2 regions of the Microcoleus sp. B5-D4 genome follow, and region 1 is predicted to be linked to the other one. Evidence: riboswitches for the same ligand, from Rfam matches in the RefSeq annotation. Region 1 holds a riboswitch; the other holds the start of a gene.
What was found. A riboswitch is a leader RNA that binds a small molecule or an ion and turns the genes downstream of it on or off. The one in region 1 is predicted to bind cobalamin.
Positions count from the first base shown of each region.

Region 2: linked by a shared signal. The riboswitch ahead of QUB10_RS19910 (DUF1636 domain-containing protein) and the one ahead of QUB10_RS31165 (hypothetical protein) in region 1 are both predicted to bind cobalamin.

Region 1 covers NZ_JAUBTV010000116.1:3,507-7,931, reverse strand. Annotated here, with positions in the region: gene QUB10_RS31175 (ABC transporter ATP-binding protein) at 1-734, opposite strand, end outside; gene QUB10_RS31170 (methyltransferase domain-containing protein) at 1,041-1,907, opposite strand; gene QUB10_RS31165 (hypothetical protein) at 1,927-2,367, opposite strand; cobalamin riboswitch at 2,525-2,669, opposite strand; gene QUB10_RS31160 (Uma2 family endonuclease) at 2,710-3,288, opposite strand; gene QUB10_RS31155 (ABC transporter substrate-binding protein) at 3,538-4,425, opposite strand, start outside.
Region 2 covers NZ_JAUBTV010000044.1:10,428-14,852, forward strand. Annotated here, with positions in the region: gene clpX (ATP-dependent protease ATP-binding subunit ClpX) at 135-1,514, shown strand; cobalamin riboswitch at 1,657-1,803, shown strand; gene QUB10_RS19910 (DUF1636 domain-containing protein) at 1,829-2,236, shown strand; gene cobW (cobalamin biosynthesis protein CobW) at 2,591-3,625, shown strand; gene QUB10_RS19920 (GTP-binding protein) at 3,868-4,425, shown strand, end outside.

The DNA.
Region 1 (4,425 bases):
AGCGGTACGCCAAGCTGCAATTGTTCCAACACATCCCGCTGAGCAAAAACGGTTTCCGGTGTTCCTTCTAAAATCAATTTTCCTCGATCCATGACAAACACCCAATCAGCCCAGCGGTAGATGAAATCGAGGTCGTGACTTGCTAAAAGGATTGTGGTTCCAGCGCTGTGAATTTGTTGAAGTAAACCGATCAGTTGTCGGGTGTGACGCGGATCGAGATAGGCGGTAGGTTCATCTAACAGCAGCAGTTTCGGCTCCAGAACCATGATATCGGCGATGGAAACCCGCTTTTTCTGGCCCAAACTGAGATTGTGAATTGGTTCGCGGGCGAGTTCGCTTAGATCGAATTGGTCGATCGCCTGCTGCACCTGTTGAGCAATTTCGGATTCTGTCAAGCCTAAATTGTACAATCCATAGGAAATATCTTCTTCTACCGTCGAAGCTACTAATTGATGTTCGGGATTTTGAAAGACGAGTCCGATTTGTTGGCGCAGTTGCATCAAAGATTTGCGATCGTAGCGAAAGGGTTCACCTTGCCAGCTAATGATTCCCTGTTGCGGTTGATATAAGCCATTTGCTAACAGAAAAAATGTAGTTTTGCCACAGCCATTTTGACCGATCAGCCCGCACCGTTTCCCAGCGGGAACTTTGAGATTTAAACCCTGAATTGCCACTCGCGAACCGCAGGGATAGGAGTAGGAAGTGCCAGCGAATTCGAGAATCCATTCAGACATATTCGTTATTTTTTCTTTTTTCTAGCCTTGTTCCCAGGCAGAGCCTGGGAATAAATACCCGGAGGCTATGCCTCCAATTACCGATTACCGATGAATGATTACCAATTACCGATTACCGATTTTCATTGTATAGCAATCCTTGCAGGACTCGTAAACTTTTTACCCCACCCCAACCCTCCCCTTATCAAGGGGAGGGAGTAAGAAATTCACAAAGGAGTCGTAAACTTTTTACCCCACCCCAACCCTCCCCTTATCAAGGGGAGGGAGTAAGAAATTCACAAATGATTTAGAATTGCTAAATTTGTGTCAGCCTTGATCAGATTTTGACAACTGCCAAAGTTGCATTTCATAACAGAGATGTTGCTCAAAAAGTTGACTTGCCTCCAATCCTTCAACCACCAGCTTCTTGAACCAGCGACGAAATATCCACCGCAGGAATTTGTGGACGGGGGGAACTGTGATCGCAATCAAATCTGCAACATAGATCATTGTATTCAGTCCATATCGGCGGAAAGTATCGACATACAAATCGATTGTTGGCAAAATATGGGCGGAAATATCCTCAGTTTTTACTAAAGTGAATCCAGCTTGCTTTAATGCTGCATGAAGTTCCGTAACAACATGACAATTAGAGAACATTCCCTCTTTATAATTAGCATCAGATCGCAGCATATCAGCCAGCAAAACATAACCGCCGGGATTGAGGATTTTGGCGGCACCGTTAGCAATATCAACAGCCGACATATACTGGCTACTTTCGCTAAAGAGAATAAGATCGTAGAAATGGGTTGCTTTGAAGTCTTCAAACCTCGTGAGGTGGAAGATTGCCCGATCACCCGTACACTTAACAAAGCGCTGTTGTTGGAACGGATCGGGTGCGAGCCCTTCCACTGCAAAACCTCGATCGAGCAAATAAGCCGCATTTCCGCCAATCCCGCAGCCCACATCGAGTATCGTATGAGTGCCTTTGGGGATCGCATCCAACAGTTTTACAGTATAAGCTTGCTGAGCGACGCGCAATCGTGCGATCGTTAGTTCGTCAGCGGGCACAGGTAGGGTTTCCCAATAGCCGTAGTGAAGGTAGGGCGAATCTGTCAAGCCCAAATAGTAATTAAGCGCTGCATTTTGGTAGCGAGTCACCTTGGAAATTTCGATTGATTTTGGCTGCGGCATTCGGAAAATTTAGTAAGTTTTAGGATTTCGGGCAGAGTTGAAATTCTTCCCAGCGCTTGCATACCTGTTCATAGCACTCAACAGGAGAAATTGCCAACTTTTGCAACAAATTGATATCAATCTGACCGTTGGCGATCGACAAAAATATAATTGCTGCCTTGGGTTCGTAGCTATCAATGATTTGGAGCAGATTTGAAACAGTGTTCTCCTCTATTTCTAGTTGCTGCAAATAAACGGTTGCCTCCAAGTCGGAAATAAATTGCAGATCGTACTTGATAGTATCTACGCTCCAATTCACATAGCCGTTAATGGGAGTATTGATTTTGCAAGCAACCAAGCCTCGTCCTTGATGCAAAAAGCCATTCCAAGCAGTATGTCCGATCGGCAAAATATTCTGGTGAATAAACAAGTTTTGCCAGTAGCCAAAACTACCCTGCCAAACACTATCTTCAATTCGCATTTGTTTTCCATTAAAATAATATACGCTTCAGAACCCAGAGCGAATTACATCAGCGTTCATCTGTGTTTATCTGCTGATATCTGCGGTTAAAAAACCCCAATCCAATAATTTTAAAAATAATAAACTCACCATCATCCATACCTCGCAGATGAAAAACATGATTGTAAACAAATCGGCGGGCATCCTGACTCAGAGATGCAATGATCTCATTACAGTTGCGGGACAGCGCCGGATTCGCACCGAACTTTCCCCCTTACGTCTGATGTGTGTTTTTCATCAGAGCCGATCGATATACGGGGATATTACCACTATTGGGGATATTTGACAAAAAAAGCCGTGTGCCTATTCACCAAACTCAATATTTTCATACAAATCGGCCAGCGAAATTTCCACAGCAACAGATGTTAAACTGAGCCGATCGCCCATACAGCTATATTCCGAAAAAATCCACTTATTCGCTTCTGTTTTAGAATATTGCTCGACCTGTAGCCGATATTGGTCGATTAATAAATATTCCTGAAAACTAGGAATACTGCGATAAGCAGCAAACTTTTCATCGCGGTCATAAGCTTTGGTACCTTTAGACAGCACCTCAGCAATTAGCAGCGGATTAGTAATTGTATCCGTCCGTCCAGATTGCAGCTCGATCGGGCGCGCTACCACCATCACATCCGGGTAAGTATAATTATTAAGCTGCGAAACCCATAGCCGCTGATCCGAACTAAAAGTCCGATATGGTTTCCCTTTTAACGCCAGTTTCAGCGCAACAACTAAATTAGTGGTAATTTCATTGTGATCCGGTGTGCCGCCAGCCATCAGAACAATCTCCCCATTAATAAATTCATGCCGATCCTGAGAATTGATTTCTAATTCTAGATATTCCTCAGCGGTGTAGGTTTTGGTTTCAACTTGCGCGATCATACACAACGCTCTCCTTTAATCTACTCATTTTATTTTATCTTAAAAATTTGGCTAATTCAACAGAAAAGGAGAATTTAATCATGCTAAGAAACAGGCAAGATGCCTGTTCCACAAAGAGGGAATTTTCTGGTGGGGCGTGAGTTTGGCATCAAGAACAGGCTTTCCGGCCTGTTCCACAAAGATTGAATTTTCTTGTGGGGAGTAGGGGTTGGGCCGAAGAGCCCGCCCGTGCGATCGCACTTAACAAAGTTACCGCAGCGGGACAAAGTTATAGCCAGTGCTTCCTCCTTGTTTAACTTGCACTAAAATCGGCTTACCAGCCCGATCGCCTGTGGGCAAAAACTTCACATCCTCGCTCGATCCTGCTGTCGAAAAACTCGCATTTCTGAGTGCTTGTTGCAATCCTTCCCGCGTATTGCTTTGCCGCAAGCCAGCGATGACAGCTTGAGTCGCGTCAAAACTCGTTGCTGTTCGCCAATTCACAATGCCTCCCCAACGCTGGCGGGCATTTTCTGGGAAACGGCTACCGGGATTAGTGTCAGGATGCCAGGGAACGGGCAAAACAAGCCCGTCAACGTCTTTTTGTCCGTCTTTTAAAGTTTGAAAGGTGTAGAGCGTAGTGCTGCCGTAGAGTGGCAATTTGCCTCGATTGCTGCGAGCCAGAGAAATCGCACGGTCAATGCGATCGATGTGGGGTGCTACCATCAATCCTTGTGCACCTTTGCTGACAGCATCGGCCAGGGCATTTTCCGCATTAAAAGAGGGTAAGGAAAAGTCGCAAACAGTAGGCACTAATTTGCCGCCAGCAGCAGTAAGAGATGCCACAAATTCATCTTTAAATGATATGTTATCCGGTGCTTGGGAGTCATAACAAACGGCAATATTAGTTTTACCTGCTGTTTTCACTGCATATTCTGCTAAAGGAGCAGCCATTACGCTAATATTGGGTACTGTCCGAAATATGTAGCTGCCAAATCCTGATAGATTATTGGCAAAGCTAGTCGGTGTCACCATTACCAGTTTTTCTTGCTGATAGATCGGAGCTGCTTCGAGAGACGCATTGCTAGCGTTGTGTCCAATTACTCCTAGTATACTCGGATCTTTTGTCAATGTCCTTGCAACTTCTCTGACAACCTC
Region 2 (4,425 bases), on a different contig from region 1:
AAATCTAAAATCTAAAATCGACTGACTGGCTTGGGTGTCCGATCGGGAAACCCTTCTAGGGCAAAGCTAAGGTCGCTCCCGCGGCAACTTCCCAGTCGAAACAAGCAACCGCAACCGTAAATTAAGAGGCAAATATGTCAAAATATGACTCCCATCTCAGATGCTCCTTTTGCGGCAAGTCGCAAGAGTACGTCCGCAAGTTAATAGCTGGGCCCGGCGTATACATTTGCGATGAGTGCGTGGAACTGTGCAATGAAATTTTAGAGGAGGAGTTCTTTGACTCCAGTAAAACAATTGGTCAACAGATTCCCCATTCAGAGGTGCGAGAGTCTCAGGGACAAGGAACCAGGCGCCCAGGTCGATCGAATAAATCGAAAATCGTTTTAGCTCAAATTCCGAAACCAACAGAGATTAAGCAGCATTTAGATAACCACGTCATCGGTCAGCATTCAGCAAAAAAAGTCCTTTCTGTAGCAGTTTATAACCACTACAAGCGCTTGAGCGTTGACCAAGCTAAAGATAGCGACAAGTCTTCCCCTGACAGCGATGTAGAACTGCAAAAATCCAACATCCTGCTAGTCGGGCCCACAGGTTGTGGCAAAACTTTGTTAGCGCAAAGTTTGGCGCAAATGCTCGAAGTGCCGTTTGCGGTAGCGGATGCGACGACGCTGACAGAAGCTGGATATGTCGGCGACGATGTAGAAAATATCTTGTTGCGGCTGTTGCAAATGTCAGATTTTGATGTTGAAGCGGCGCAACGTGGCATTATTTATATTGATGAAATTGACAAGATTGCTCGCAAAAGCGAAAACACTTCGATCACTAGGGATGTATCGGGAGAAGGAGTGCAGCAAGCGCTACTAAAAATGTTGGAAGGAACAGTGGTTAATGTTCCCCCGCAAGGCGGCCGCAAACATCCTTACCAAGATTTTATTCAAGTTGACACTAGCAAAATTCTATTTATTTGTGGCGGTGCTTTTGTCGGTTTGGAAAAAATAGTTGAACAGCGTTTGGGTAAAAAATCTTTGGGCTTTATTCAGCCAACAGAAAGCGACAGCAACTCAACTTTGCCGGCGAAAGACAAGCGGGCCGCTGATATTTTGCAGCAGGTACAGCCGGACGATTTAGTCAAGTTTGGTTTGATTCCTGAGTTTGTCGGGCGGATACCGGTGGTGACGGTGATTTCGCCGCTGGATGAAGCAGCTTTGATGCAGATATTGACTGAGCCCCGAAATGCGCTGGTGAAGCAGTATCAAAAGCTGTTGAAGATGGACAGCGTGGAATTGGAATTCCAGCCGGAAGCGCTGCGGGCGATCGCCCAGGAGGCCTATCGTCGCAAAACTGGCGCGAGAGCTCTCCGCAGCATTTTAGAGGAGTTAATGCTCGATGTGATGTACGAGTTGCCTTCTCGCAAGGATGTGGCTCACTGTATGATTACTCCTGAAATGGTCGAGAAGCGATCGACTGCTGAATTGCTGTGGCATCCCGCATGGCGGCAGCACGAAACTGCATAATTTATAATCTGTAGGGTGCTTGTGGCGCACCCTACAAACTACTAGACAAGCCCCCAGATTTATCCGTGGGGTGGCTTTCTCCAATCTAAAATCTAAAATCTAAAATCTAAAATCGCTCAATCGATTGGCGGCAAGTGCGGTATGATGTGATTTCGCGATCGGTTCTAGCGGGGAGCAGCCGTTAGAGGAAACGGGGAAAGTTCGGTGCAAGTCCGGCGCTGTCCCGCAACTGTAATGAAACCCTTGGGGTTTTTCAAGTCAGAATGCCCGCCGATATCTAACTCACTTTTGAACGCATCTGCGAGGTACGGATGATGGATGGAATTAACACGGCTGTACGCACAAAGCACAGTCTACTTGTTTGCACTGCTTGCGCTAGTGTTTGGAAAAACGGCAAGCGCGAAGGCAAAAGCGGCGGTCAACAATTCATGGAAAATTTGTCGCAACTCGCTAAAGATTGGGAGTTTTCTGATAAGTTTGAGATTCAAGAAGTTGAGTGCATGAGTGCTTGCAGTCACTCTTGTGCGGTGTGTTTTGCTGCTGTTGGAAAGTACACTTATCTGTTTGGCGATTTACCAGCAAATGAGTCGGAAAGCGTCGAGGCTGTACTCGAATGCGCGGGTCAATACTATGCTAAACCGGACGGTTTGTTACCTTGGTCTGAGCGTCCTCAAGCTCTGAAAAAAGGCGTTTTAGCAAAGATTCCACCGCTGGCAAATTAGAGCCTTTCTCGTTACCATGCTCTGCCCATTGGTGACAACTTAACGTCAAACCGATCGTCTCTCTTGTTTTTATCGAAATCTAGATCCCCCCTAACCCCCCTTAATAAGGGGGGGACAAGAAATATTCTCAAAGTGGGTCTTCTTAAGGGGGATTTAGGGGGATCTAGACTTCGCCTAAAAACGACATTTATGCTGGGTTTCCTAGTTCCCAGGCAGAGCCTGGTAACGCATACGCACAGGCTCTGCCTTGTATTAAAAGCGCTCCTTTATTCCAGCGAGGCAGAGCCTCTAGATTAGCATTCCCAGGCTCTGCCTGGGAACAAGATATTCCACCAAATAAGCACAAAATTATCAATGCACAAAATTCCTGTTACTGTCATCACTGGTTTTCTCGGTAGCGGCAAAACTACCTTAATTCGCCACTTATTGCAAAATAATCAAGGTCGCCGCATTGCTGTTCTGGTTAACGAATTTGGCGAAATCGGAATTGATGGAGAACTGCTGCGCGATTGCCAAGTTTGCGACGAAGAAGAAAATGTTAGCAGCAATATTGTTGAACTAACAAATGGTTGTCTTTGCTGCACTGTTCAAGAGGAATTCTTGCCGACTATGCAGGAATTGTTGAAGCGTAGAGAGCAAATTGATTGTATCTTAATTGAGACTTCGGGCCTCGCACTTCCTAAACCTTTGATTCAAGCTTTTCGCTGGCCGGAAATTCGCACGGGTGCTACTGTAGACGGTGTGGTTGCTGTTGTCGATTGCGAAGCTATTGCTAGCGGTTCTTTTGTTGGTGATATTGATGCTTTGATGGCACAGCGGCAGGCTGATGATAGTTTAGATCACGAAACTCCGATCGAGGAATTGTTTGAAGACCAGTTAGCCTGTGCCGATATGGTACTTTTAACGAAGGTCGATCGCGTAGATGCGGAAACTCACAAGAAAGTCCAAAGCTGGTTGCAGCAAGAGTTGCGTCCGAGTGTGAAAATTGTGCCCTGCAAAGGTGGCGAAATTAACCCTGATGTGCTCATGGGATTTAATGCGGCGGTTGAGGATGATTTGGAGTCTCGTCCGAGTCACCACGACACTGAGGAGGAACATGAACATGATGATGATATTAACTCGACTTACTTTATTGCCGATCGCGAATTTGAACCTGAAGCTTTGGTGAAAAAACTGCAATCGTTGATGCAGCAGGAGGAAATCTATCGGATTAAAGGGTTTGTGGCGGTTCCCAAGAAACCGATGAGGATGGTGTTGCAAGGTGTCGGTTCGCGGATAGAATATTTTTACGATCGCCCTTGGCAACCTTCCGAACTCCGTCAAACCAAATTAGTGCTGATTGGTCGAGAGTTAGAGCGCGATCGAATTGCAGCTATGATTAACAATTAATTGTCATCAGTCATTAGCCACACACGCTGACCTCAGAAACCGGGTTTCTTCCTATATTTCTCGTTCCTGTTCCCAAAACTCGTAGAAACCCGGTTTCTAGCCCTATGGGTAAGCTCTGAACCAAAGACTGCGTATTCCTGTAGTTAAAAACTCTTAACATTTTTTAATAAACTTGCTACTACCAGCAAGTCTGGTGTAAAATAGCGATAATGGTTATCATTGTACAATAATCGAGGTAAAGTATGGTGACTGCTGGGGCGATCGAATCAGTTCCTGTTACTGTTCTCACAGGCTATCTGGGTGCAGGCAAAACTACGCTACTGAACCGCATTTTAACAGAGGAACACGGCAAAAAAGTTGCAGTCATCGTCAACGAATTCGGCGAAGTAGGCATCGACAACCAACTGATAATTGATGCCGATGAAGAAATTTTTGAGATGAACAACGGCTGCATTTGCTGTACAGTCCGAGGTGATTTAATTCGGATTATCGGCAACTTGATGAAGCGGCGAGACAAATTTGACCACATAGTCATCGAAACGACAGGTTTAGCCGACCCCGCACCCGTCATTCAGACATTTTTTGTAGACGAAGATATGCGGGACACATTAATGCTAGATGCAGTTGTCACTGTAGTCGATGCCAAGCACATCTGGCAGCACTGGGACGCAGACGAAGCTCAAGAACAAATTGCATTCGCCGATGTAGTTTTACTAAACAAAACTGATTTAGTGACTGAGGAAGAATTGGGAGAATTAGAAAAGCGAATTCGCGCCATGAATGCAATGGCAAAAATTCAC